2 regions of the Mesorhizobium sp. ESP7-2 genome follow, and region 2 is predicted to be linked to the other one. Evidence: predicted binding sites of a transcription regulator. Region 2 holds the regulator's gene; the other holds the start of a gene.

Region 1 (14,775 bases), on a different contig from region 2:
TTCGAGGACGCCGGGCACTTCCTCGATGCGGTCACGCAGTTCGCGCGCGGCGGCCGCCAGTACGCGTTCGGGCAATTCGCCCGACAGCGTGACGACGAGCACCGGAAATTCGGAAATGTTGACCTCGGTGACGACGGGCTCTTCGGCCGCTTGCGGCAGGTCGGCCTTGCCGTCCTGAACCTTGGAGCGCGTATCCTGCAGTGCCGTCGCCAGGTTCGTCTGCGGCTGGAACTCGACCAGCACATAGCCGCCGCCCTGGAAAGCGGCCGAGCGCATCTCCTTGAGGCCTTTCAGGCTCTTCAGCTTGCTTTCCATCGGCCGCAGCAGAAGGCGCTCGGAATCTTCGGGCGAAATGCCTTGATAGATCAGGCTGACATACATCATCGGAATCGGAACGTCGGGTTCCGCTTCCTTCGGCGTCGACTGATAGGCGACCCAACCTGCGATCAGCAGGAAGACCAGGACCGAGATGGTCAGGCGGGCATTGTTGATTGCGAGTCTGACGATATCCATGACTTATGCCTGCTGTTGGCTTGGGGAGTGGCGAACGGACATGCTGTCGCCGGGCAAGGCCCGGCGCCGGCGCCCCGCGCTACTGCGTCCCGGCGGTGGCTTCGCCGATCAGCTTGTTGATGGTTGCCTGGTCGGCCTCGACCGGATGAACCTCGTCGCCTTCCTTCACCAGTTCCTGGCCGGCGACGATGATGCGCGCATCGGCCGGGATGCCGCCGAGCACGAGACCGGTCGGCGTGTCGTCGACCAGGTCGATCGGGAAGAATGCCACCTTGTTGTCCGTGCCGACGGCGCGGATGCCGAGATCGCCCTTGTCGCCGAGAGTCACCACCGAGCGCGGCAGCAGGACGGCGTCGGTCGGCAAGGCGCTGAGCTGGATTTCCGCCGTCATGCCGGCCGGCACGGAGCCATCGGCATTGGGGATGGCGATCTCGACACGGAAGGTGCGGGTCGCCGACGAGGCGTCGCGGCTGATATAGCGCACGGTGCCTTCGACGGTCTGGCCACTGACCAGCCGAACGCTGGCCTTGTCACCGATCTTGAGATAGCCGAGGTCGCGCTCGCTGATTTCGCCGCGCGCGATCACCGGATCGAGCTTGAGGATGGTCGCTACCTCGCCGCCCTGCATGACGGAGCTGCCCAGTTCCACCGGCACCCGGTCGATGACGCCGTCAAACGGCGCCTTCACTTCGTTGCGGTCGAGCTCGGCCTGCGCGGTGTCCAGCTGGGATTGCGCCAGGGTCAGATTGGAGCGGGCGGTGTCGAGCTGCAGCTTCGGCAAATTGCCCGTCTTGGCCAGCCGCTCGGCGGCATCGAGTTCCGCCTTGCGCTGCGCCACAAGCTGCTTGGCGTTGGCGGCCATGGAGATCTTTTCCTCAGCGGCGAGCATCAGCACCAGGTCACCGGTCTTGACGTGATCGCCCTGCTTGACAGGCAGCTGGTCGATGACGCCGGCGACGCGGGTTGCAAGCACCGCGCGCTTGTCGGCTTCGGTCAGCCCGGAAATGCGGATGGCGCGCGCATAGGTCTTGCGCGGCGGCGTCACCACCGCGACGGTGCGCAGCGGCGCTTTCTGTTCGGCTTCCGCCGCCTTCGGCTTGCTCGCATCCGGCGCCTTGCCCTGCTCGACTTCGGCTGCCTTGGCCTTGTTGGCCGCTACACTGCCGACCGACGAGAACTCGCCCGTCGCCATCCACGCCGCGAAACCGATGAGCACAACAATGGCTGCAAGCTTGTGAAACCTGATTTTAGGCATCGTCATTTTTCCACTGCGGGTTCGGCCAGCACCGCCTCTTATGACGCGGGCGCGTCGCCGATATGGGTGCGCGCCTGACCGTGTTCAAATTGCCGTGATCGGCGAGCGCGCTTCTACATCAAAGTTGCATCGCAATATAGTCCCAAAGTTGCAGCAGCATTGCATAGCCGGGCAAGGTGTGGTCGCCATGAAACGGTTCTTCGTGACTTGCCTGTCTACTTGACGAAGCGCCCGCTGGCTCGCGATCCGCCCCTGAAACTTCGGCCACGGGCGACCAGCCGCGCTCGCCATGGGTCGTCTCCGGACTACAGCCGCGATCCGCGTCGCGTCGCTGATTGAAGTGCAGGCACAAACCGACGATCGGCGTCAGTGCGATCGGCGAGGGACAATGGCAGCGGCGCCACAACACTCGGCCAAAGGACTGGAATCGCTCGGGAAAAGGGACGACGGCCCCTTCGGATCAGGCTGCTGTCCGACCCCGATGCACCGACGTCGGACAGATGCTGAAAGCACCTATGCGCCCGCATTATTGCGTCCCGGACCGCGTGTCATGATACGCCCGACTTCGGGCGCGGCGCGAGACAGGTGCGGGAATACCAGGTGTATTTCGTCCTATTCGCAATTCTGTACCGAGCATTGCGCCCGATGCCACTGAACGCTCCGGGGCAGCGCCATCCGACCGTCAGTGGCAGCAGGCGTCAGCATGATGACGGCTCTTCCGCACGCCAAGGTTGCCGTCACGCCGACGACGCTGGACTGGGCGCTGCTCCGGAGACCCCCGTCATGGCTGCCGGCAGACGCTGCCGTGGAGCGAACGCCGTCGGATTCAGGCCCGACGGCGTTCGGCCTCGGGATTCTTGCGCGCGGCGAGAAATTCCTTGACCCGACGGCCGGGTGCGGGACCGCGTACCGGCTTGAACCCATCATCGAGTTCGCCGGACAGGTCGAGCGTAGCTTGGCTGCCGACGGCATCGTAATTCTCTTCCAGCCAGTCGCTGGCGGCGGTGCGGCCGAGGTCGCGCAGATAGGTCAGGAAGGCCCATTCGGCATTGACCTTGGACGATGCCGACAGATCCTTGAACGCCTCGTCGGCATCGATGCGATGCATGCGGATGTCGCGATATTCGCCATGCGGCAGTCGACCTGCGGCAATCAGTTCCTTGACGAAGGCGATCGAGCGGAATTCGCGCAGAAGCCCGGCATTGAAGGTGATCTCGTCGATGCGGTTCTGGATCTCGTTGGCGCTTCTTGGTGTTCCCTCGCGCACCACCGGATTGATCTGTACCAGAAGCACATCTTCGGTCGCCGCGGTCTTGAAGAACGGGTAGAGCGCCGGATTGCCGCCGTAACCGCCGTCCCAATAGGGCACGCCCTTGATCTCGACGGCGCGGAACAGTTGCGGCAGGCAGGCCGACGCCATCACCGTGTCGAGGTCGATCTCGCCATCGGAAAACACCCGCAACTGCCCTGTCTCGACATTGGTGGCGGAGATGAACAGCTCCATCGACTTGCAGGCGCGGACATTCCCGAAGTCGATCTCCCTTGCGACCACGTCGCGCAACGGATTGAGGCCGAGCGGGTTGGCGACATAGGGCGAAAACACTCGAGACATGGTGTCGAAGAAGACATAGCCCGGCGTGTTCTCGATTGACCAATTGCCCCAGGCGACATCCCACGGCATGCGCTGCACCGGGCTGAACCGGCCCTTTGCCGCCACCGCGTGCCAGAAATCGTCCAGTTTCTGCCTGGCGCCCTCGACTCCGCCGCGCACGAAACCATCGGCCAATGCGACTGCGTTCATGGCGCCGGCGCTGGTACCGGACACCGCCGATATCTCCAGCCTGCCATCCTCCAGCAGCCGGTCGAGCACGCCCCAGGAAAAGGCGCCGTGCGAGCCGCCTCCCTGAAGGGCGATGTTGATCTTCTTCTTTTCCTCCGCCTTGCCGTTCTTCGTCATGGCGTTCCTGTCATCCTGATGCGCCGGCCTGCCCCAACGTCATTGGAAGGAAGCAGCCATGGCCGGCTTATGTTGCAGTGCAGCATATAAGGATGGACCAAGGCAAGAACACGAACACGGTCGCGTGATCACATGAAATTTCGGTGATGCGAAAAGCCCCTCCGCTGCGATGCGGAGGGACCGTAGCTTTCGAAACAGACGGAAAATCTAGGCGACGAGGTCAGGCACCGGCCCGACATAGCGTGACTGCGGACGGATCAGCCGCCCGGTGGTCTGCTGCTCGCGCGCATGCGCGATCCAGCCGGCAACGCGCCCGGCGGCAAAGACATTGCTGAAGGCATCAGGAGGAAATCCCGCCGCTTCCAGCACCAGCGCGGTGTAGAACTCGACATTGGTCTTCAGCGAGCGCTGCGGCTTGGCGACCCGGAGCACGTCGAGCGCCGTTTGCTCGACCGTCTCGGCGAAGGCCAGCCGGCGACCGGTTTCGCCCTCGCCGCCAAGCTTGCGGACCACCGCTTTCAGCACATCGGCGCGCGGATCGCGCACGCGATAGATGCGATGGCCGAAACCCATGATGCGTTCGCCACGGGCGATCTCGCCGCGCAGCCAGCCGGCAGCGTCGCCATGCGCAGCGATGGCGTCGAGCATCTTGATGACCGGGCCGGGCGCGCCGCCATGCAGTGGACCCTTGAGCGCGCCGAGGCCGGCCAGCACCGACGATGTCAGGCCGGCCAAGGTCGAGGCGACAACGCGGGTGGCGAAGGTCGAGGCATTGAGGCCATGGTCGCATACGGTCACCAGATAGGTGTCGAGTGCCTTGGCCAGATCAGGCGACGGGATGGAGCCCCTGAGCATCCTCAACATGTCGGCGGCATGATCGGCCTTGCCGTCGGGTGCGATCGGCTGCTCACCGCACTGCAGGCGCAGCAGCGCAGGCGTCAGCACCGCGGGCGCCGCGATCAGCCGCAAGGCGTCCGTCAGCGTCTCGCCATCCGGCAGCAAGGCCATGCCGGCGCGCATGGCGCTGTAGACATCAAACGGTGCCAGCAAGGGCAGCGCAGGCGCGAGCCGCTCGAACACCTCGACGCGTGCCTCACCCAGTTTTGCCGCCAGTTCGGCGTCGCCAGGCAGACCGTCGAAGAACCCGTCCAGCAGTAGGTGGACGACCTGGGCGTAACTCCATCGTCCAGCCAATTCCCCAAGCGAATGGCCGCGGATCGTCAGGCGACCGCCCAGACCATCGACATCGGACAGCACGGTTTCGGCCGCCACCACATCATCGAGCCCATTCGCCATAGCCTTGTCTCCTTGAAGCTTTTCCCGATGGGAGATAAGGGTGGGCGCCATAAGCATCAATCTTGATCAATAGAATCAACATCTGGCTCGATATGTCCGAATGGTTGTCGCGGGAAGAGGCATTGGAAAGGCTCCGGGTTAGGCCGCAGACGCTCTATGCCTATGTCAGCCGCGGCCGCATCGGCATGCGCCCGGATCGTGCCGACCCGCGCCGCAGCCAGTACCGTGCCGACGACATCGCGGCGCTGGCGACGCGAAGGGCGCGCGGGCGCAGCCCCTCGGCCATCGCCGAAAGCGCGATCGCCTGGGGCGAGCCGTCGATCGTCACCGCGATTTCGACCGTCTGGCACGGCCACCTCATTTATCGGGGTCGGGACGCCGCGGCGCTGTCCGACCATGCCACGCTGGAAGAAACCGCTGGGCTGCTCTGGGCCCTGCCCGGCCCGATCAGTTTCGAAGCGCCGTCGCCAGATGCGCCGTCCCAGATCGGCCGCGCCCCGGCCTTTGCGCAACTCGCTTTGCTTGCCGGCCAGGCGCGGCCCTCGCTTGGACGAAGTGCTGCCTTGCTGTGCACTGATGCCGCGCACGCGATCGGCGTGCTGGCCAGCGCCCTTGGTGCCATCGCGGGATCTGAACCAGTGCATCGGCGATTGGCACGGGGTTGGTCGGCGGATGATGGCGGCGCGGAAGCGATCCGCCGTGCCCTTGTCCTGCTTGCCGATCACGAACTCAACGCATCGACCTTCGCAACCCGCGTCGCGGCCTCGACCGGAGCCTCGCCCGCCGCGTGTCTGCTTGCCGGCCTGGCGACACTGTCCGGTCCCCGCCACGGCGGGGCCGGCGAAGCGGTGATGCAACTCGCTGAAGACGCGGCGCGGCACGGCGCCGATGCCGCGATCCGGCGCTGGCTCGGCCATGACCGGCCCCTGCCGGGGTTCGGCCATCCGCTCTATCCCGAGGGCGATCCCCGGGCCGCAGCGCTTCTGGCCGCCCTCGACAACACCGACGAGGCGTTGCAATCGCTGCAAGCGGCCGCCATTGCCGCGACAGGCGCCCAACCGAATATCGACTTTGCCCTGGCCGTGCTGACGCGCGGCCTTGGCTTGCCGCGCGATGCACCATTCCACCTGTTCGCGCTTGGACGCAGCGTCGGCTGGGCCGCGCACATGGTCGAACAGATCGCGAGCGGCAGCAGCATCAGGCCGCGCGGCCGCTATGAGGGATTGCTGGGCTGAATGTCGTGAGCGCTATGCGCTTACGACATCGTATCGAGCTTGCGCTGCATGGCCGCGATCTGATCCTTCAGCTGTTGCAGATCGTCGGGTTTCTCCGGCGCTTCCTTCCTGGCCGGTTCGGCAGGGGTCGCGGCAGGCGCCGACGAGCCCGGGGGCGGAAAAGGCGTGAACAGCCGCATTGCGTTCTGGAACATTTCCATGTTGCGGCGCGTCTGTTCTTCCAGCGCCTTGATCGGCGTCGCCATCTTCATCACGTCGAGCGGCGACTTGCCGATGGCGCCCTTCATCTGTTCGCGGAACCGCTCTTGTTCCTTGGAGAAGGCGATCATCGACTGTTCGAGGAAGCTGGGCACGATCATCTGCATCTGGTCGCCGTAGAAGGCGATCAACTGGCGCAGGAACGGGATAGGCAGCATGTTCTGCCCGTCCTTGTTCTCCAGCTCGAAAATGATCTGGGTCAGCACGGGATGCGTGATGTCATCACCGGTCTTGGCGTCCTGGACCGTGAATTCCTCGCCCTTCTTGACCATCTCGGCCAGATCCTCGAGCGTCACATAGGTGCTCGTCCCCGTATTATAGAGGCGGCGGTTGGCGTATTTCTTGATAATGATCGGGTCGTCTTTTGCGGCCATCTGCATCCTCCCCGGACACCGGCACGCCTGAGTAAGCAGCCGGTAACGATTGCGCCCTTTTTGAGGATATGCGCAAAAGCCTCATAATTCCAAGCAGTTTGTGCAGTGCGGGATCATATAATGCTGCATGGCAGGCTAAATATGCTGCGCAGCACCGGCCAGACCGCCGGCGCCACGAGGTGAGGTCTGCTTGCGGCGCATCGGCGCCATGCCGATTTCCGGTTTGACTTGGGGTTGGGAAAGGGCAAGAAAAGTCCTCAACGGCACAACAACACCCTTGAAGTCTGGAGAAGAAAATGTCCGCTTCCATCGTCATTGCCAGCGCCGCGCGCACGGCCGTAGGCTCCTTCAACGGCGCCTTCGCCGCCACGCCCGCGCATGAACTCGGCGCCGTCGTCGTCAAGGAACTTTTGACGCGTGCCGGTGTCGAGGCGGCCGAGGTCGACGAGGTCATCCTCGGCCAGGTGCTGACCGCGGCGCAAGGCCAGAACCCGGCTCGCCAGGCCTCGATCCTGGCCGGCCTGCCCAAGGAGACCACCGCCTGGGGCCTTAACCAGGTTTGCGGCTCTGGCCTGCGCGCCATCGCGCTCGGCATGCAGCAGATCGCCACCGGCGACGCCAAGGTGATCATCGCCGGCGGCCAGGAATCGATGTCGCTGTCGCCGCACGCCGAGCACCTGCGCGCCGGCGTCAAGATGGGCGACTACAAGATGATCGACACCATGATCAAGGACGGGCTGTGGGACGCCTTCAATGGCTACCATATGGGCAACACCGCCGAGAACGTCGCCCGCCAGTTCCAGATCACCCGCGACGATCAGGACCAGTTCGCGCTGGCCTCGCAGAACAAGGCCGAGGCCGCGCAGAAGGCCGGCAAGTTCAAGGACGAGATCGTCGCCTTCACCATCAAGGGCAAGAAGGGCGACACCATTGTCGACCAGGACGAATACATCCGCCACGGCGCCACCATCGATGCCATGACCAAGCTGAAGCCGGCCTTTGACAAGGACGGCACGGTGACTGCAGCCAACGCCTCCGGCATCAATGACGGTGCTGCCGGTGCGCTGCTGATGAGTGAAGCGGAAGCCGCCAGGCGCGGCATCACCCCGCTGGCGCGGATCGCGTCCTGGGCAACCGCCGGCGTCGATCCGGCGATCATGGGCACCGGACCCATTCCCGCCTCGCGCAAGGCATTGGAAAAGGCCGGCTGGTCGGCAGGGGATCTCGACCTTGTCGAGGCCAACGAGGCGTTCGCCGCACAGGCCTGCGCCGTCAACAAAGACATGGGCTGGGATCCCTCGATCGTCAACGTCAATGGCGGCGCCATCGCCATCGGCCACCCGATCGGCGCCTCGGGCGCCCGCATCTTCAACACGCTGGTCTTCGAGATGCGCCGACGCGGCGCCAAGAAGGGTCTCGCCACCCTATGCATCGGCGGCGGCATGGGCGTCGCCATGTGTGTGGAGGCTCTCTGATAGATTTTGGACGGGCGGCGCAAGCCGCCCGGTTCATATGTAGTGCCTGTAGCAAATCCAGTGCCTGCCAAGCCCGACAACAGGGCGATTTCAAAAGGGGAAATGCATGACCAAGGTTGCAATCGTCACGGGTGGATCGCGCGGTATCGGCGCGGCGATCTCGACCGCTTTGAAGACTGCCGGCTATTCGGTTGCCGCGAATTATGCCGGCAACGACGACGCGGCGGCGAAGTTCAAGGCCGAAACCGGCATTCCGGTCTACAAATGGTCGGTCGCCGACTATGACGCTTGCGCCGCCGGCATCAAGCAGATCGAGGCTGACCTCGGCCCGGTGTCCGTGCTGGTCAATAATGCCGGCATCACCCGCGACGCCATGTTCCACAAGCTAACGCGCGACCAGTGGAAAGAGGTCATCGACACAAATCTGTCCGGTGTCTTCAACATGACGCATCCGCTGTGGAGCGGCATGCGCGACCGCAAGTTCGGCCGCGTCATCACCATCTCCTCGATCAACGGCCAGAAGGGCCAGGCCGGCCAGGTCAACTACTCCGCCGCCAAGGCCGGCGATATCGGCTTCTCGAAGGCGCTCGCCCAGGAAGGCGCGCGCGCCGGCATCACCGTCAACGTCATCTGCCCCGGCTACATCGCCACCGAGATGGTCAAGGCGATCGACGAGAAGGTGCTCAACGAACGCATCATCCCGCAAATCCCGGTCGGCCGCCTGGGCGAACCGGAAGAGATCGCGCGCTGCGTTGTCTTCCTGGCTTCCGAAGACGCCGGCTTCATCACCGGCTCGACCCTCACCGCCAATGGTGGCCAGTACTTCATCTGAGTCCTCTTCTCACCGCAGCTAACGGCTGGGGGATCGACGCGTGCTCGCAACAAGCGGACCGGGAAACCGGTCCGCTTTCAAACGACGCTTGATCCTTGGAAGGCTTCGCTGTGGCGCGATGCTCCAATCCGGCACGCAAAGGTTAATGACGGCAGCCGCGTCTGTGCGAAACCCTGTGGTCAAGCCTGTGGATTCTCGGTGGATAAGCTGTTCACAACACAAGATATTGGGGGAACAAAAGGAGAAAATACCGCTGGCGCTGATTTGTCGCCGATTCGTTCCGGCTTTGAGCGCAATGTTAACATTAATGGCCTCGATTGCCTGCAATTCCTTAACGCCGAGTTCAGAAAGATTAACAATTTCATAATGTTGAGCGGGGCGTACCGTACTTCCCGCATCGTTTACCGGCAAAAGTTAACGGCAAGGCCTACCTAGCATAAAACGGGCCAGTTTCGACGATTCAGCATGTGGTGAGACTCGTCGTCACAAAATCCATATCTAGCCGTGAACAAAAGCTGAATCTCTCGGAGTCAGCGATTCGTCGCTGATTCGTTCCAGACTCGTTCCAACTGTTAAGCAGCGGCTCATTTGCGGGTCGACGCGGACGTCTTCGGCACCCTGCCAGAACATTCCGCTTTCGCTTCGCGCCCGAAATCCCTATGTGTCGGCTGTCATACGCGCCGTCCAGGCACGCTCCCGACCACGAGAGGCCAGAAAGCCTTATTTCCGAGCCGATGAACATTCAGCAGAAACACACCGAGCCGCTGATCCTGTCGGGCCGCGACGTGACCGCCGTGCTTGGCCCGACCAACACGGGCAAGACCCATCTCGCCATAGAGCGCATGGTGGCGCACGAAACCGGCGTCATCGGCCTGCCGCTCAGGCTGCTGGCTCGCGAGGTCTACACGCGCGTCTGCGAGAAGGTCGGCGCCCACAAGGTGGCGCTCATCACCGGCGAGGAGAAGATCCAGCCGCTAGGCGCCAAATATTCGGTCTGCACCGTCGAAGCCATGCCGCGCGAGTCCGACGCTGCCTTCGTCGCCATCGACGAGGTACAACTGGCCGGCGACCTCGAACGCGGCCATATCTTCACCGACCGCATCCTGCATCTGCGCGGCCGCCAGGAAACGCTGCTGCTCGGCGCGGCCACCATGCACGGCATTCTCCAGCGGCTGCTGAAGGGCGTCTCGGTGGTGACGCGGCCGCGGCTGTCGCATCTGGCCTATGCCGGCTCCAAGAAACTGACGCGCCTGCCGCGGCGCACCGCGATCGTCGCCTTCTCCGCCGACGAAGTCTATGCCATCGCCGAGCTCATCCGCCGCCAGCAGGGCGGTGCGGCCGTCGTGCTCGGGGCGCTGTCGCCCCGCACCCGCAATGCCCAGGTGGCGCTGTTCCAGTCGGGCGATGTCGACTACCTCATTGCCACCGACGCGATCGGCATGGGCCTCAACCTCGATCTCGATCATGTCGCCTTTGCCCAGAACCGCAAGTTCGACGGCTACCAGTACCGCAATCTGACGGCGGCCGAACTCGGCCAGATCGCCGGCCGCGCCGGCCGGCATCTGCGCGACGGCACGTTTGGCGTCACCGGTCAGGTCGACCCACTCGACGAGGATCTGGTCCAGAAGATCGAGGGCCATGAATTCGACCCGGTGAAGGTGCTGCAATGGCGCACCGCGCAATGCGATTTCGCCAGCCTCGATGCGCTGAAGCGATCGATCGAAACCAACGCCCCGGTCGAAGGCCTGACACGCGCGCTGCCGGCCGTCGACGCGCAAGCGCTCGAACATCTCTCCCGCGACGAAGACATCCGGGCGCTCGCAACCAATGCCAAACGCGTGGCGCTTCTGTGGGAAGCCTGCGCGCTGCCCGACTATCGCAAGATTGCGCCGGCCCAGCATGCCGACCTTATCGCCTCGATCTACATGGACCTCGCCCGGCATGGCCATGTCGACGAGAATTACATGGCCGAGCAGGTGCGCCGCGCCGACACCACCGAGGGTGATATCGACACGCTGTCGCACCGCATCGCCCAGATCCGCACCTGGACATTCGTGTCGAACCGGCCCGGCTGGCTGGCCGATCAGGCACACTGGCGGGAAAAGACGCGTGAAATCGAAGACAGATTGTCGGATGCGCTGCATGAGCGGTTGACGAAACGCTTCGTAGACCGCAGGACTTCCGTCCTCATGCGGCGCCTTAGAGAAAATACCATGCCTGAAGCCGAAATCAGTCCTACCGGAACCGTCCTTGTCGAAGGCCATCATGTCGGCGAGCTGCAAGGGTTCCGCTTCACCGCCGACCAGACCGCCGGCGGCGAAGACGCCAAGGCCGTGCGCACGGCCGCGCAAAAGGCGCTGGCAGCCGAATTCGAGGCCCGCGCGGAGCGCTTCGGCGCCTGCGCCAATGGCGACCTCGCGCTCGGCTCGGACGGCACACTGCGCTGGATCGGCGCGCCAATCGGCACGCTGGTTTCGGGCGAGGACGCGCTGAAGCCGCGCCTGGTGCTGCTGGCCGACGAGCAACTGACCGGCCCGGCCCGCGACAAGGTCGCCGCGCGCGCCGAGCGTTTTGTCAATTTCCAGATCGAATCCCTGCTGAAGCCGCTGGTCGACCTGAAAAACGCCGAGCAGATTTCCGGTATCGGCCGCGGCATCGCCTTCCAGCTGGTCGAGAATTTCGGCCTCATCAATCGCCGCGACATCGCCGAGGAGATGAAGTCGCTCGACCAGGAAGGTCGCGCGGCACTTCGCCGGCTCGGCGTGCGCTTCGGTGCCTATCACGTCTTCGTGCCGGCGCTGATCAAGCCGGCACCCGCCGGACTGGTGACCTTGCTTTGGGCGCTGAAGAACGACGGCAAGGACAAGCCGGGCTTCGGCGACGTCGTCCATGCGCTGGCGTCGGGACGCACCTCTGTTGTCATCGATCCGGCCTTCGACAAGGCGTTCTACAAGCTTGCCGGCTACCGCAATCTCGGCCGCCGCGCCGTGCGCATCGATATTCTTGAGCGGCTGGCCGACCTGATCCGCCCGGCGACCAACTGGAAGCCCGGCCTCGGCCAGCGACCGGACGGCGCCTATGACGGCCAGTCCTTCATGGTGACGCCGCCGATGATGTCGATCCTCGGCGCCACCGCCGACGACATGGAAGAGATTCTCAAGGGTCTCGGTTATCGCGCCGAGCCGAAACCGGTGGCGGAAGTCAAGGCACGGCTGGAAGCGCAGGACACTGCCGCGCGGGAAGCCGCCGCTGCCAAGCAGGCAGCCGAAGAGGTAGCCCGCGCGGAACAGGCCAAGGCGGCGGAAGAGGCGGCAGTGGAAGCCGCAGTAACGGAAGCCGGCGCTGTAGATGCGGCCGCGGAGGCAACGGTCGAGGGTTCGGCAACGGCAGCCGCCGAGGCCGCCATCGAAGCCCCAGCCGAGGTCATCGCGGAAACGGCAGCAGAGCCTGTCGCACAAGAGCAGTCGGAAGCCACGACTGAGGTTGCGGATGAAGAGGCGCCTTTAGCCGAAGCCGCTGTTGAACCCGCCGAGCCGGCCCCGGTTGAACCGCAGGCCGAACCTGAAGCTGCCGAGGTCGACGCCACGCCCACGGAGGAAGCCGCAGCGGCGGAGCCGATCGTCGAAGCCTCCGCGCCGACGGATGCCGCCGAACCGGCTGCAGTGGCGGAAGCCACCAGCGAACCTGCGCCGGAAGCCGAAGCGCCAAAACCGATCCTGTTGTGGCGCCAAGGTCGCTTTGACCAGCGCCCGCGCCATCGCGATGGCCGCAACAACCGCCCGCAAGCCGGACAGGCGCGCGGCCGAAGCAACGCGCCTGCCGATGCCGGCGACGGACCGGCAACAGGCACGCCCGCGGACCGTCCCGCTCATGAAGGGCGCCGCGACGGCGCCGGCAAACCGCGCTTCGACCGCTCGAAGTTCAAGCCGAGGCCGCAAGGCGAAGGCGCCGAGCGCCGCGACGGCCGCCCGCAAGGCGATCGTCCCGACCGCCGCGAAGGTCGGCCTGACTGGAAGGGCGGCAGCCCGGAAGGCAAGGGTGCCGATCGTGGCAAGGGGGGCGGAAAGCCCGCCTTCCAGCCCAAGCCGCGCGAGGAGCGTCCGGTGCGCTTCGATCCGGATTCACCCTTCGCCAAGCTCGCCGCTTTGCGCGACCAATTAAAGAAGTAGGCTCGCGTCGATGGTTGCGGAAGGCCGCCAGCGCATCGACAAATGGCTGTTCTTCACGCGCGCGGTGAAATCGCGCTCACTGGCGGCCAAACTGGTAGTCGCCGGTCGCGTGCGCATCAATCGCGACAAAGCAGCGCAGGCTTCCGATCTGGTCAGGCCAGGCGACGTGCTGACCATCACGCTCGACCGGCGTATCTTCGTCTGGAAGGTGCTCGGCGCTGGTGTGCGGCGCGGCCCTGCCGAGGAAGCTCGCACTCTTTATGAAGACATGTCGCCGCCCCCCGCAGCCAAGGCCGACGCACTTCCCGATGCTATCCCGGCGCTGCGCGAGGCAGGCAGCGGCCGCCCGACCAAGAAAGAGCGCCGCCAGACCGACCGATTGCTCGACGAAGATTGAGCCTTGCCGACCAGACGCGGGGGTGTGTTTTCCCAGGGCAAACGACAAACAAAAAGCAGAACCGGGACCGGCAAACGGGACGGCCTGTGGGCATGTCGGGCCCTCGCGGCACCGCCCACCTGGAATTCCATTCCCAAACCCTGGCGCCACTGGGAATAGCCACCCTTGCAAGCGGCCGACAAAGGCGTTACCTCACAAAAAAGCCAACAAAAACGGGACATCCCGGAGCCGACCGATGACCTATGTCGTGACCGACAACTGCATCAAATGCAAATATATGGACTGCATCGAGGTCTGTCCGGTCGACTGTTTCTACGAAGGCGAGAACATGCTCGTCATCCATCCCGACGAGTGCATCGACTGCGGCGTCTGCGAGCCGGAATGCCCGGCCGACGCGATCAAGCCCGACACCGAGTCCGGCCTCGACAAATGGCTGCAGATCAACACCGAATATGCCGAGAAATGGCCCAACATCACCGCCAAGAAGGAGCCGCCGGGCGACGCCAAGACCTTCGACGGCGAGACCGGCAAGTTCGAGAAATACTTCTCCGCCGAGCCCGGCGAAGGCGATTGACAACACCGCTGTAAAGGCTTGTATGACGCAGCGTAACAGGCACGTCGGATTAACCGCCTTGACAGGCGGCGATCGGTTGTGGCCTTCGCTTACGCAGCAAAACCTTGATTCTTCCGACTTTTTGTGTTACATCAGCGAAACATGCCGGTGACACAACGTCGATTTATGGCGCAGACGCCCCAAATCACTGAAAGGTGAAAATCCCATTCCGGACCAGAGCGATCTGGGCCAGGCGGTCGCAGTTCGTGCGGTTTGCCGGTCCCGGCCTTTCCGGTGGGTTCATCTGTTGTGCGGCTAGTGATCGGTGACACCGATCACGTGAGTTCAGCCGGCACCGCCGCCGGCACACAACAAGGAGTTCAGGGCGTAATGGCAACGATAACCCCGCAGAAGAAGTCCACAGCCGCGCGTCACGGTTTCAAGACCGGCGAGTACATCGT
Region 2 (14,775 bases):
GGCACCCAGTCGAACACCGTCGGCGACCCGAACACGGAGAGGTTGGACTTACCCATGATCCGAAGATTGATGCTGTAGAGCATCGTCATCATCAGGATGCCGGCAAGAAGCGTGTGGATGCGGAAGCGCAGATGGATGAAGGCAGTGCAGCAGCCCGCCGCGAAGCCGGCAACGAGGGCGGCAGCGATGCCCATCAGCGGCGATGCGCCGGCGGCAAGGAGAACGCCGCAGACGCAGCCGCCCAGCGGAAAAGCGCCTTCGCTGGTGAGATCGGGAAAATTCAGCATCCGAAACGGGATCATGATCCCGAGCACGACAAAGGCCAGGATCAGGCTTTGCGCCAGGGTGACCGGCATGATCGCGACGAAGCTGGTGAGAACGTCCTCGATAAAGCCCATGATGATCAGCTCGCCAGCAGCATGCGGTCGGTCTTGACGGAGAAATGGCCGATCAGATCGATAACCGTGACCCTCGCCTTCTCTTCACCTGTGACCTCCAGGAGGACACGGCCGGCGTCGAGCATGATCACCCGGCTGCCATAGTCGACGGCGTGTTGCATGTTGTGGGTCACCATCAAGGTCGTCAGCTTCAATGCGCTGACGGCGCGCACCGTTGCCTGCATGACGATCTCGGCCGTGCGCGGATCGAGTGCCGCGGTATGCTCGTCGAGCAGCAGCAGGTCCGGCGATCCGCCGACTGCCATGATCAGAGACAGGGATTGCCGCTGCCCGCCCGAGAGCAGGTCGACGCGCGTGTCGAGACGATTTTCGAGGCCGAGGCCCAGTATCGACAGGCGCTCCCTGTAGGACGCAAGCCGGGTGGCGTTCAGCCCCTGGCGCAAGGTGCGCTTGCTGCTGCGCAAATCAGCCAGCAGCATGTTTTCCGCGACCGTCATGCTGGCGGCGGTACCGCGCATCGGGTCCTGGAACACGCGAGCCAGTTTCGCGGCGCGCTTGTGCACGGGCATGCCAGTCACATCGGCGCCGTTGATCAGGATCTGGCCGGAATCGAGGATCAGGGCGCCGGAAATGGCATTGAGCATGCTGCTCTTGCCGGCTCCGTTGGAGCCGATGACGATGCCGAACTCGGCCGTGGCAAGCGACAGGCTGAGACCGTCCAGCGCGACCTTCTCGTCGGCCTGGCCCTTGTAGAACACTTTGCGCGCGGATCGGATCTCGAGCATCGTTCCTCCCTGACCTCAAGGTGACGGCGTCCGCGCCGTCACCCCTGCTGCCCCGATGTCAGTCGACGATGCAGCCGCAATCGGCCATCGAAGCCGGTATCTCGATGCCGAACGCCGCCATCGCCTTGCGCGAGATCGTCGCCATGTGGTCCTTGTAGGCGGGGCGCGACGGCGCGATCGTCTTGGGGTCCTTGCCCTTCAGGATCTCGGCTGCGATGTTGCCGGCGTTGATACCGACCTGCGTATAATTGACCGCGAAGCTTGCCGGCACGGTGCCGTTGCGGACCGCGCTGTCATCTGAATTGACGACCGGAATACCGGCCTGGCGGGCAGCCGCGGAGACAGCGGCGATCGCCGGCTGGATCAGGTTCGAAGCCGGGCCGTAGATCACGTCGGCCTTGCCGGCGAGCGAGGCGATGCGCTGCTGGATGTCATTGACGTTGTCGATGCCGACTTCCACGACCTCGAAGCCGGCGGCGGGTGCCGCCGCCTTGATCTTTTCGACCAAGGCAACGTCGTTGGCCTCGCCCGGATTGTAAGGCACGCCAAAGCGCTTGGCGTTCGGCAGCAGCTTCTTGGTGAAGGCCATTACCGCGGCGACGTCCTGCAGGTCGCTGGCGCCGGTCATGCCTTCGTCTCCGGAGTCCCATGACGGTACCAGCTTGGCCGCCACCGGATCCGTGACCGCGGCAAAGACGATCGGAATGCCGGAGCCCGCGAGCGCCTTCTTGGCGATCTGCGAGACCGGCGTGGTGATGGTGTAGATCAGCTTGGGCTGCTCCGCCTGCAGCTTGGCGATCATCTGCGGCACCAGCGATGCATCGAAATTCGTATGGCTCTCCGTATAGACGACGTCCTTGCCCTCGACGAAGCCATTATCCGTCAGCGCCTTCTTGAAGCCGGCTATAGCGGCGTTGAGCTGCGGATGCTCGCCGAAATTGGCAATGCCGATGCGTATCTGATCGGCAGCGGCAGTACCCGCGCTCACAATCAATGCGCCGGCCAGGAACAAACCCGACAACCAAGCGGATTTCGACTTCAACATCATTTCCTCCCAGATTTGATCAGCGCCGCTTGGAGCGCGGCTACTGCGGCGATCATGGTCAGTCCGCCGGCCCGTGTCAAATATTATATATAATTCTTGCCACGCCCCCACATCATATATAATTTTTCACTGCCAGACGACGGATGGACCGCGATGCAGGATCAAACCAGCTCCACAAAGACGGAGGCAGCCTATCAGCTGTTGCGGCGCGATATCCTGACCACGCGCCTCATGCCCGGCGCCCCGCTCAAGCTGAGTGTGCTGCGCGGTACCTATGGCGTCGGCTGGACGCCGTTGCGAGAAGCCTTGTCGCGGCTCGAGGCCGAACGCCTTGTCACCGCCATCAGCAATCGCGGCTTTACCGTGGCTCCGGTATCGCGGGCCGAACTGGAGGACCTGGCGCGCGCCAGGATGGTGGTCGAGATCCCCCTATTCCTCGAATCGATGGAGAAAGGCGGCAAGGAGTGGGAGGATGCTGTCGTCACCGCCCACTACCGGCTCTCCCGCTGCAAGACCGCGGTCGACGATCCCTCGGATGCGGCCGTCGACAAATGGGACGAGAACCACGAGGCTTTCCATGCGGCGCTGCTGAGCGCCGCCACATGCGATTGGCTGCTGCGTTTCCGCTCGACAATCTCGGATCAGCTGCGCCGGCATCATCGCTTTCTTGGTCTGGCGCCGACATTGCGGGCCGCGGCTGGCCTCAAGAATGGCTATGAAGAGGCGATGGAGGCACTGCGTGAAGCGATTGCGATCGAACACCATACCGCGATCATGGAAGCGGCACTCGATCGTGACGTCGAGCGGGCCAAGGCGCTGATGACTGCGCATATCGGCTACACCCTGCATGTCTATGTCCACAGCGAAGACAGCGGCGCGACCGAGTACGCCGCCCGCGCCGGCAGCTTGAAAGCTGTCGCCGGATGACTTCAGCGCTTCCGCGACGCCTGTTCGCACGCACTTGATCGGAGCCGGCCGGACGCCTGGATCCGTCGCTGCCCCGAAGCTACAATCGTTGGCGTTTTGGTTTCGTTTCGTTCCGCGAATAATGGATCCATAATTTTTACGATCCATCCCCGGAAAAGCCCTCAAAAAGACTGATGCCAAGCCTCGGCGGAGGATGGGCCACAGCCCATTAACCAACACGATTTCAATGTCCTTGCCGACGGCGGAAAGGGTCGATTGCCGTCCGCTGTCGCGGGCAAAAAACTTCAGACGCCTTAACAAATTCATTAAACTTTAAACGGTTGCGGAACACAACTGGAACAGATAGTGTTTGTTCTGGGTTTGTTTTTCGATTCTGGTTCAGACCTTCGTTCACTGCCTTGGGGGCCGCCATGCTGACACGCAAGCAACATGAACTGCTGATGTTCATCCACGAACGGCTCAAGGAAAGCGGGATACCGCCCTCTTTCGACGAGATGAAGGAAGCGCTCGATCTTGCCTCCAAGTCGGGGATCCATCGCCTGATCACGGCGTTGGAGGAACGCGGCTTCATTCGCCGGCTGCCCAACCGGGCGCGCGCGCTGGAAGTGCTGCGGCTGCCGGACTCGATCGCGCCGGGCCTCAATGCGGCGAAGAAGTTCTCGCCAAGCGTCATCCAGGGCAGCCTTGGCCAAGGCGGTCTCGGCCGCCAGATCAGGCCGGCGGCGGCGCCTTCTCGCCTGCCCGCGGCCGGTAACGACGACGATGCGGTTTCAGCCGTGTCCATCCCGGTCATGGGCCGTATCGCCGCCGGTGTGCCGATCGATGCCATCCAGCATCAGACGCATTCGATTTCGGTGCCGCCGGACATGATCATGGGCGGCGAGCACTATGCGCTGGAGGTCAAGGGCGACTCGATGATCGAGGCCGGTATCTTCGACGGCGACACGGTCATCATCCGCAATGCCGATACGGCAAGTCCGGGCGAAATCATCGTGGCGCTGGTCGATGAGGAGGAAGCAACGCTGAAGCGGTTTCGCCGCAAGGGCGCTTCGATCGCGCTCGAAGCCGCCAATCCAGCCTACGAAACACGCATCTTCGGGCCAGACAGGGTCAAGGTGCAGGGCAAGCTGGTCGGGCTGATAAGACGCTACTGAACCGGTTTGCCATCAGGTTTGTCAGGCTTTTTATAGGGCGGCAGCCCCCTCGCCTCGCGTGAGAATTTTCGCTGCTCGTGCCAGGGCCGGTATGGTCCGTCGACGGCGAATTCGATCGCAGCCGGGCTCGTGGCCGACTGGGGATCGAAGAAGACGGCGGCACTCCCCTTGCGGGCGAGTTGCCGTTTCGTGACGACGAGAACCAGCGGATTGTGGCAGGCGTCATAGGCGGTAGCGTCATTGACGACGATCAGGTCGGCGAAGGCGCAGGCCTTCCAGGTGTTCTTGCGATCCTCGACATAGGCGATGATTGCGCCGGATGGGTGCCTGGCAAGACACAGGCCTTCGCGGCAATAGAACGGCGATCCCTGCGGCAGGTCGGTGGGACTAGCGATGTCGAATTGCCCGTCCGTCTTGTCGAACATTTCCGGTTTGACGATTGATTCTGAGACCAGGGCGCGTTTCCAGTTTTCGGCTGCGAATTCGTTCGGACGTTCCCGGTTGACGGCCAGTTCGCCATTGCCGATCGGCAATGCGACCAGCCGCGCATCTTCCGAGATCAGCACATCGGGCGTGCGCGTGTGCGACACGGTCAACAGGCCGGCAAGCGCGAATGGCAGCGCGGCAAGCCGCAGCCAGGTCGTCGCCATCGTCGCGATGACCAGCGCGACGGTGACCAGCAGCACGGATTGCTGCGAGATCAGCCCGACCCCATCGATCGGAGAGCGCTCCGATATCCACGCCGATACGGCGATCATCGCCGTCAGGCCCTTGCCCATGAGGTAGAGAGCCGGCCAATCCAACCCGAACGGCATCAGCAACGCGCTGGCGACAGCCAGGAACATCACAACCGATACGATCGGCATGACGGCCAGATTGGCGAACAGGCTGAGCGGCGACACCCGCTGGAAATGCCAGATGGCAAACAGCGCCGTTGCGCTGCCGGCGATGATGGATGTCACGGCCAATCCACCTGTCGCCAAGAGGAACTTTCGCGTCAGGAACCCGGGCAGGGATCGCTTTGGCGGCGGTGGCCTCGTCTTTCCCGCATGGTGGTCGGCCCAGCCGGCATAGGCGCCTACCAAGGCCGCTGTCGCAGCGAACGACATCTGGAAGCTCGGGCCGACGACCTCGTGCGGGGAAACCAGGATGACGGCGATCGCCGAGATCGCCAGGTTGCGCATGGTCAGTGCCGCGCGATCGAACAAGACGGCGACCAGCATCACCGCCAGCATGATGAAGCTGCGCTCGGCGGCGACGACGACGCCGGAAATGACGAGATAGGCGGCGACAGAGAAAAGTGCGGCGGCGGCCGCGTATTTCTTCACCGGCCGGCGCGCGGAAAAGCCTGGAAACAGCGCGAAGACGCCGCGTAACAGACCCATGATGGTGCCGGCCACCAGCGCCATATGCAGTCCCGAAATGGAGATGATGTGATAGATGCCGGTACGCCGCATCGCTTCGTTGATTTCATTGGGAATGCCGGCGCGCACGCCAACGATCAGCGCCGCCGCGATCTCGCCTTCGGCGCCGCCAATGCTGCCCCTGATATGGTCGGCGATGGCTTCGCGGGCATCTTCGATGCCAGAAAAAAGGCGTGTCGGCAGCGGCATCTCACCGTCGTCGGCGGAGACAACGGTTGGATTGCCGAGAAAGAAGCCGCTGCCGCCGATGCCGGCGAAATAGCTCTCGAAGGAGAAGTCGTAGCTGTCCGGCCGCACCGGACCGGTCGGCGGCAGCAGTTTGGCATAACCTGTGACAAGCGAGCCGGCGGTCATTTCCGGCGGTATCTTGCGTGCCGAGAGCCGGACCCTTTCCGGCGCATAGCGCAGTTTCGGGCGGGCCGTCGAAATCACGTCCATGGTCAGCCGGATGCGGCCGGTCTCCATTTCTTCGATCGAGACCACGCGGCCGGTCAGCTGCGTCGATATCTCCGAGCCCAGCATCCGGGTTCCGGCTCGCCATGTTTCGACCTTCGCCGCGAGCAGGCCAAGCACACACAACAGCACTGCCATGAAACACAGATGGGTTTTCGGCCAAGAGCGGGAGACGAATGCACAGATCGCCGCCAGCATCACGGCAGCGACGGGCCTTGCAAAATCGGGCTCGGACGCCAGCGAAAAGTAGCCGATCGCCCCAACGGCCAGGCAGACCGGCACCAGCAGGAAGGCGATGCCCCGGTCGAGTTCCAGCTCCGCCGCCTTGGCCACGCCGTGACGCAGGCGAGGCAAGGCAATCAGGCCGATTTGCCGGCGCACGCGCACAATCCCGCGCGCGGCGGGAGACGGAGTTGGCGCCGGGCTGTCCGCCTGCGGCGGCTGGGTTGCGGGCGCAGCCACGAGCGGCGATGGCAGTGGGATCGCCGGAGGCGTTGTAAACAGGGACCGCTCGCTGACGCCGACAATGGCGCCCTCGCCCCGATCCGAGCCCCGGCCTCGTCCAGTCATCGGGTCTGCCCCTTGCGCCCTCGACACCCTATGCTACATGAACGCGCGACGCGCGAAAGTCCGCGCACTCCGCACCCAGCTTCAGACGTTTTCCGAGAGTTTCATGCCCGACAAGGTCATCACCCGTTTTGCCCCCTCGCCGACCGGCTATCTGCACATCGGCGGCGCACGCACGGCGCTGTTCAACTGGCTCTATGCCAAGCACACCGGCGGCACGATGCTGTTGCGTATCGAGGACACCGATCGCGAGCGCTCGACCGAGGCGGCCACATCAGCCATTCTGGACGGACTGACCTGGCTCGGCCTGTCATGGGACGGTGAAGCGGTCTCCCAATTCGAGCGCGCGCCGCGCCACCGGGAGGTCGCCGAGGAACTGGTGCGGCTGGGCAAGGCCTATTACAGCTACGAGACTTCAGCCGAGCTCGAGGCGATGCGCGAGGCGGCCCGCGCCAAGGGCCTGCCGCCTCGCTATAACGGCCACTGGCGTGACCGCGTCCCGTCGGAGGCGCCCGCCGGCGTCAAGGGCGCCATCCGCATCAAGGCACCGACCGAGGGCGAGACGGTGGTGCAGGACCGGGTCCAGGGCGAGGTGCGCTTCCCCAACAAGGATCTCGACGATTTCATCATCCTGCGCTCGGACGGCAACCCGACCTACATGCATGCCGTCGTCGTCGACGATCACGACATGGGCGTCACCCACATCATCCGTGGCGACGATCACCTGACCAACGCCGCGCGCCAGACCGTGATCTACAACGCCATGGGCTGGGACGTGCCTTCGATGTCGCATATCCCGCTCATCCATGGCGCCGACGGCGCCAAGCTGTCGAAGCGCCACGGCGCGCTTGGGGTCGAGGCCTATCGCGCCATGGGCTATCTGCCGGAGGCGCTGCTCAATTACCTGGCGCGGCTCGGCTGGAGCCATGGCGATGACGAGATCATGTCGATCAAGGACATGATCTCCTGGTTCGATATCGGCGACGTCAACAAGGGCGCGGCGCGCTTCGACTTCGCCAAGCTCGAGGCGCTGAACGGCGTCCATATGCGCCGCATGGCCGATATCGAATTGTTCGACATCTTCATCGCCACCTTGCCTTATCTGGAGAGTGGCCCGGCGATGGCGGCGCGCCTCGACGAGAAGAACAAGGCGCAGTTGCTGGCAGCGCTCCCAGGCCTGAAGGAGCGCGCCAAGACGCTGGTCGAGCTCGTCGACGGCGCCGGCTTTCTGTTTGCCACGCGGCCACTGCCGATCGACGACAAGGCGGCTCTCCTGCTCAATGACGATGCCCGCAAGATCCTGCGTGGCGCTCACGAAGCTTTGAATGCGCTGTCCGGCGACTGGACAGCGGCCACGGCCGAGGCCGCGATCCGCGACTATGCGCTGGCCGGCGGCTACAAGCTTGGCGCCGTGGCCCAGCCGTTGCGGGCCGCTTTGACCGGTAAAAGCACCTCGCCAGGCGTCTTCGACGTGCTGGCCGTGCTGGGGCGCGAGGAAAGCCTCGCGCGCATAGCGGATCAAATCGATTAGGAGCAAACTGGCCCAAGAAGAAACTGGCCCAAGAAGATTGGCATTGAAAGGCGCGTTTCGCAGTGCAACATTAGGCCCTGGCCCAATCTGGCACGCACCTCCTAAAATGCGGTGGCGAATACGCGCATTGCGGTGATTTCGACGTGTCGCCCTGCGGAATTTGCCTTTGCCGGCATGAGGAAACAAGAAGGAGTTTGCAATGACCGAAGCTGCGAAAAAATTGGATGTAGGCGGCCAGGAGGCCACGGCAACGCTGGAATTCGCCGGCAAGACCCACGAATTCAAGGTGCGAAGCGGCTCGGTCGGACCTGACGTCATCGACATCGCCTCGCTCTACAGCACCACCGGCGCCTTCACCTATGACCCCGGCTTCACCTCGACGGCAAGCTGCGAGTCGGAGATCACCTTCATCGATGGTGATGCCGGCATCCTCCTGCATCGCGGCTACCCGATCGACCAGTTGGCCGAACACGGCGACTTCCTCGAGGTCTGCTATCTCCTGCTCTACGGCGAACTGCCCACCAAGGCGCAGAAGGACGATTTCGATTATCGCGTGACGCGCCACACCATGGTGCACGAGCAGATGTCGCGCTTCTTCACCGGCTTCCGCCGCGACGCGCACCCGATGGCGGTGATGTGCGGCGTGGTCGGCGCGCTGTCGGCCTTCTATCACGACTCGACCGACATCTCCGACCCGTACCAGCGCATGGTTGCCTCCATGCGCCTGATCGCCAAAATGCCGACGATCGCGGCCATGGCCTACAAGTACCACATCGGCCAGCCCTTCATTTACCCGAAGAACGAGCTGAATTTCGCCGCCAACTTCCTGCATATGTGCTTTGCCGTGCCCTGCGAGGAATACAAGATCAACCCGGTGCTGGCGCGGGCCATGGAGCGCATCTTCATCCTGCATGCCGATCACGAGCAGAACGCTTCGACTTCGACCGTTCGTCTCGCCGGCTCCTCGGGCGCCAACCCCTTCGCCTGCATTGCCGCCGGCATCGCTTGCCTGTGGGGCCCGGCCCATGGCGGCGCCAATGAAGCGGCGCTCAACATGCTGGGCGAGATCGGCCATGTCGATCACATCCCGGAATTCATCGCCCGTGCCAAGGACAAGAACGATCCGTTCCGCCTGATGGGCTTTGGCCACCGCGTCTACAAGAACTATGATCCACGCGCCAAGATCATGCAGAAGACGGCGCATGAGGTCCTGGGCGAACTCGGCATCAAGGACGATCCGCTGCTCGACATCGCGATGGAACTGGAAAAGATCGCGCTCACCGATGCCTATTTCATCGAGAAGAAACTCTATCCGAACGTCGATTTCTATTCCGGCATCACACTGAAGGCGCTGGGCTTCCCCACCACCATGTTCACCGTGCTGTTCGCGGTCGCCCGCACGGTCGGCTGGATCGCGCAGTGGAAGGAAATGATTGAGGATCCGCGCCAGAAGATCGGCCGCCCGCGTCAGCTCTACACCGGCGCGCCGGAGCGCGACTACGTGCCGATCGCCAAGCGCTGAGACAAGTTAGTGGTGAGTAGTGGGTAGTGAGATTGGAGAATGTGCTAACTCACTACTCACTACTCACTACTCACTACTCACTACTGCCTACTCACTCTCTTCCTCTCTTCACGCACCCCATCACCACCTGCGCTGCGATCTCACCAGACGGCTTGTCCGTCGCCATGCGCCGTGAGATCTCGGCAAACCCGTCTTTCTGCCACGCGCGCATGCCACTGTCGGCCAACAGCGCTTCCAGCTGGCGCGCCAGGTTGTTCGGTTTGACATACTCGTTGTAAAATTCCGGGATCAACGCGCGATCCGAGATCAGGTTGGGCAGCAGGGCCGACCAGACGGAAACGAGATACGGCGCGACGACGCGCGCGACCGGGTCGAGCCGGTAGCTAGAGATCATCGGCACCCCGGACAATGCCAATTCCAGGGACACGGTGCCGGACGCGATCAATGCGGCGTCGGCCTTGCCGAAGGCCTGCCATTTGCGCTCAGGCTCAAGGATGATCTCGGGTTTCTCGTCCCAGCGCGTGACCGCGGACCGCACGGTATCCGCGACATGCGGCACCGTCGGGAGCATCAGGCGGAGCCGATGCCCGCGAGCCCGCAACATCGACACTGTCTCGCCGAACGGCTCGAGCAGCCGCCGCACCTCGCCGCGCCGCGAGCCGGGCAGGACAAGCAGCGTCTTCACGCGGTCTGGTGAAAGATCACGCGGCTGGGCCTGCGCCTTGGCGGCCGACAGCACGCCCGGATCATGCGTCAGGCGATGCCCGACATAGGTACCGGGCGGACCACCCAGCCGATCGAGTTCCTTCACCTCGAATGGCAGGATGCACAGGATGTGGTCGACATAGGGCTTCATCGCCACCGCCCTGCCCGGCCGCCATGCCCAGACGCTCGGGCAGACATAGTGGACGATCGGGATCGACGGGTTGGCCGCGCGCACCTTTTTGGCGACGCGCAGCGAAAAATCGGGGCTGTCGATGGTAACGAGGCAGTCAGGCTTGGCGTCCGCAACGATCCCCGCCAGCTGGCCGATCCGCTGGACCAGGCGCGGCAGGTCACGCAGGACGGCACTGAACCCCATCAGCGCGACCTCGCCGGCGTCGAACGGCGAAATCAGCCCGAGCGCCTGCAGATGGCGGCCGCCGAGCCCGACGAGTTGCACCTCGCGACCTGTTGTCTGGCGGAGCGACTGGACGATGTCGGCGCCAAGCAGGTCACCCGACTCCTCGCCCGCGACGATCGCGATCTTCAGCGCCCTGTCAGCCATGTCCGGACTCCGCTGCGGCCAGGCCGACGATGAACAGCCCAAGGTCATTGGCACGCGAGAAAGTTGCGGGGCCTTCGAGGATCAGGGAGCGTCCCGCCTCGACGGCAATGCCGGCAAGCCCCGCGGCATGCGCTGCCTCTACCGTCTGTGGCCCCATGGAAGGAAGATCCGCGCGCAACTCCTGGCCAGGCTTGGCGCATTTGACCAGAACGCCGCGCGTCTTGCCGGCGATGCGGCCGTGGCCGCGCAGCACCCTGGCGCGGTCCAGCAATCCGGCCGTGCCCTCGATACCTTCAAGCGCAATGGTCCGGCCGCCGATCGCGATCGCCGCCTGGCCGATATCCAGCGCCCCGATGGCCTTTGCCGCCGCGAAACCCGCCTCGATGTCGCGCCAGTCCGATTTCAGAGGCTTAGTCTTGGTCAACACCCCTTCGGCTGCGACAAGGTTCGGCACGATCTCGTGGGCGCCCACGACCTTTATCCCCCGAGCTTCTAGCCCGCGCGCCACCACCTTGAGCAGCCCATCGTCGCCACGCGCCAACGCCATGACAACGAGGGGTACCACGGCGAGCAGGCTGAGGCTTGGACGCAGATGTGTCAGTCTTGGCCTGCGCTTTATCTCGCCGGCAAGCACCAGATGGGTAATCCGGTTGCGCTTGAGCAGCGGAACGAGCGATCCTATCGCCTCCAGGGCAAGGGTCTCATGCTCGTACTGGCGCAACTCGGCAAGGCGGTCGGCCTCACCGTCCATGAGCACGATGAAGGGCGGATGACCCTGTTCGGCCAAACCGGCAGCGACTTCGACCGGAAGGCTGCCGCCGCCGGCAATGATGCCGACCCTGGCATCAGGCGGGAGACCAAGACCAGCCGCGGCTGTCTCAGCCTTCGTCATCGGTATCGTCGCCATCGCCGCCCTTGAGCGATGGCACCGCATAGTGCCGCTTGCCGCGACTGCTGATGAAGTCGATGATCTTCATCGCTGTCGGCGACGAGGCGAACTCCGCCTTGGCGAACTCGGTGTTCTCGCCGACGGTGCGGGAGCGGTCGAAGATCGTCTTGTAGGCCTTGCGCAGTAGATAGATCTCGGAACGCGGCAGACCGGCGCGCTTGAGGCCGATGATGTTCAAGCCGCGCAAGCTGGCGCGGTTACCGACCGCGATGGCATAGGGAATGACATCACCGACAAAAGCCGAGCACCCGCCAAGAAAGGCGTTGTCGCCTACACGCACGAATTGATGAACGGCGCTGAGGCCACCGATATAGACATTGTTGCCGATCTCGCAGTGGCCGCCCAATGTCGCCCCATTGGCGAAGGTAGCGTTGTTGCCGACGACGCAGTCATGGGCGATATGGGCGTAGGCCAGAAAATTGCCATTGTCGCCCACCGTCGTCTCGCCGCGGCTGGTGTCGGTGCCGACATGCATGGTCACGCCTTCGCGGATGGTGCAGTTGGCGCCGATGACGAGTGTGGTGCGGCCGCCCTTGTGCTTGGTATTCTGCGGCGGTCCGCCCAGGATCGCCATCGGATAGGCCTTGGTCGACGCTCCGATAGTGGTCGCGCCCATCACCGAGACATGGCTGACCAGTTCGACACCGTCACCGATCACAGCGTCGCCGCTGACATGGCAGAACGGCCCAATGCGCACACCCTGGCCGATTTGGGCGCCTTCTTCCACGATGGAGGAAGGATGGATTGACGTCTTGATTTTCATAAGCACTCGATCGTCAGTCGCCGGTGACCATCATGGCTGAAATCTCGGCCTCGGCCGCCTTGGTACCTTCGACCAGGGCTTCGCAGGCGAATTTGAGCAGGTTGCCGCGCTTCTTGATTTTCTTGACATGGATCTTCAACTGGTCGCCGGGAACGACCGGTTTGCGGAATTTGGCGTTGTCGATGGTCAGGAAATAGACCAGCGACGGTTTCGACGCCCCGAGGCTTCGGATGCAGATGGCGCCGGCCGTCTGCGCCATGGCCTCGACGATCAGTACGCCCGGCATCACCGGCTGCTCCGGGAAATGCCCCTGAAAATGCGGCTCGTTTATGGTCACGTTCTTGATGCCGATGGCGGATTCGTCGCCATCGATGTCGACGATGCGGTCGATCATGAGGAAGGGATAACGGTGCGGCAGGAGCTTCATCAGCCCCAGTATGTCGACCGCTTCCAGCGTTGTCGCCGCCACCATGTCAGCCATTGTCCTTGCCCTGCTTGCGTGCCCTGGCCATCGTGCGCAACATGGCTATCTCTCGCATGGCTTCCGCCATCGGCTGTGCCGGATAGCCACCCCATATCTCGCCGGCGGGAACATTGCTCATAAATCCACTTCTGGCGGCAAGCTTGGCACCTGAACCAATCGTCAGATGATCCGCAAGCCCGACGCCGCCGCCCATGGTGACATTGTCACCCACCACGACGGAACCGGAAATACCTGAAAGCCCGGCTACTATGCAATTGCGGCCGATGCGGACGTTATGGGCGATCTGCACGAGATTGTCGATCTTAGTGCCTTGCCCGATGATCGTATCGGACATGGCGCCGCGATCGACTGTGGAATTGGAGCCGATCTCGACATCGTCCTGGATGATAACCCGTCCGATCTGTGGAACACGTTCCGGCCCCTTGGCGCCGCCGACAAAGCCGAAGCCGTCCTGGCCGATCCTGGCGCCACCATGGATGATGACCCGATTGCCGATCAGCGCGTACTGGATACTGGCGGCCGGGCCGACATAGCCGTCACGGCCAATCTGGCAGGACTGTCCGATGACGGCGTTCGGCGCAATGACGGTGCCGCCGCCGATCGAGACGCCTGGGCCGATGACCGCGCCGGCCTCGATGATAGCGCCGGCTTCGACATGCGCGGTCGGATCGATATGGGCATGCGGCGAAACGCCGGTCTCACCGGTCATTGGCCCCGGCGTGGCGGCTGTCGGGAACAAGAGGCGCCCAACCAGCGCGAAAGCCTGTTGCGGCCGTGGATGGATCAGGACAGCGATGCCGGCAGGCGCCTTGTTTGCGAAGTCCGCCGGACACAGAACCGCCGCCGCCCGCAGCGACGGCATCAGCGCAGAATTGCGTTTGCCGTCGACGAAGACGAGCGCGTTGGCGCCACCTTCATGAGCTGGCGCCAACGCTTCGATCGAAACGTCGGATTGGCCGGAATCGACAAGCACCGAGCCGGTCAGATTCGCGACTTCGGCCGCCGTATACCGGCGTGATGGCGCGAAGAACACCGGATCGGTCATTCCAGAAGCTATATCCAGCTAGGTCGGAACATTTCTCCCGGATCCAAAACCCGGGAGCATCGTTGGCCGCCGATCAGAAGCGGGTCGATATGCCGAAGTTGAATTCCTGCACGTCGTCTTTGGCTTCCTTCTTGACCGGGATCGCATAGTCGATACGGATCGGCCCGAACGGCGAGGCCCACATCAGGCCGACACCCACCGAGGCACGAAGCTTCATGTCGAGAGAAGCCTGGTCGACCGTCGTGCTGATCTTGCTGCCATAGAGCGTCGCAGCGTCCGCAAACACGGCGCCGCGGAGACCGAAGCTCTCGGGAATAACCGGCAATGGGAACTGAGCTTCGGCCGAGGCATTGAAATAGGTCACGCCACCCAGATGGTCACCCGTATTCGGGTCCACCGGACCAATGCCGTTATAGGCAAAGCCACGGATCATGCGGTCGGTGCTCTGGAACTGATCGAAG

Evidence for each region. The regulator LexA, encoded in region 2, represses DNA repair genes until DNA is damaged. The targets are predictions, from matches to a motif close to TGTTCNNNNTGTGTTCNG.
Region 1: a site for LexA is predicted at 9,746-9,763, ahead of LB543_RS31500 (helicase-related protein). Genes of this name have one in related genera too.

What each region holds. Positions count from the first base shown of each region.
Region 1 is NZ_JAIUGQ010000059.1:11,153-25,927, forward strand. Features, by position in the region: gene LB543_RS31455 (efflux RND transporter permease subunit) at 1-513, opposite strand, end outside; gene LB543_RS31460 (efflux RND transporter periplasmic adaptor subunit) at 593-1,768, opposite strand; gene LB543_RS31465 (patatin-like phospholipase family protein) at 2,595-3,725, opposite strand; gene LB543_RS31470 (citrate synthase/methylcitrate synthase) at 3,933-5,021, opposite strand; gene LB543_RS31475 (citrate synthase) at 5,114-6,256, shown strand; gene phaR (polyhydroxyalkanoate synthesis repressor PhaR) at 6,277-6,888, opposite strand; gene LB543_RS31485 (acetyl-CoA C-acetyltransferase) at 7,185-8,363, shown strand; gene phbB (acetoacetyl-CoA reductase) at 8,470-9,195, shown strand; gene LB543_RS31495 (hypothetical protein) at 9,394-9,630, shown strand; gene LB543_RS31500 (helicase-related protein) at 9,930-13,364, shown strand; gene LB543_RS31505 (RNA-binding S4 domain-containing protein) at 13,375-13,761, shown strand; gene fdxA (ferredoxin FdxA) at 13,997-14,335, shown strand; gene LB543_RS31515 (CarD family transcriptional regulator) at 14,705-14,775, shown strand, end outside.
Region 2 is NZ_JAIUGQ010000003.1:30,046-44,820, forward strand. Features, by position in the region: gene LB543_RS04175 (ABC transporter permease) at 1-398, opposite strand, end outside; gene LB543_RS04180 (ABC transporter ATP-binding protein) at 404-1,183, opposite strand; gene LB543_RS04185 (ABC transporter substrate-binding protein) at 1,242-2,228, opposite strand; gene LB543_RS04190 (GntR family transcriptional regulator) at 2,382-3,155, shown strand; gene lexA (transcriptional repressor LexA) at 3,566-4,309, shown strand; gene LB543_RS04200 (ComEC/Rec2 family competence protein) at 4,303-6,756, opposite strand; gene gltX (glutamate--tRNA ligase) at 6,860-8,284, shown strand; gene gltA (citrate synthase) at 8,484-9,806, shown strand; gene lpxB (lipid-A-disaccharide synthase) at 9,898-11,073, opposite strand; gene LB543_RS04220 (LpxI family protein) at 11,066-11,980, opposite strand; gene lpxA (acyl-ACP--UDP-N-acetylglucosamine O-acyltransferase) at 11,952-12,785, opposite strand; gene fabZ (3-hydroxyacyl-ACP dehydratase FabZ) at 12,799-13,266, opposite strand; gene lpxD (UDP-3-O-(3-hydroxymyristoyl)glucosamine N-acyltransferase) at 13,259-14,314, opposite strand; gene bamA (outer membrane protein assembly factor BamA) at 14,388-14,775, opposite strand, start outside.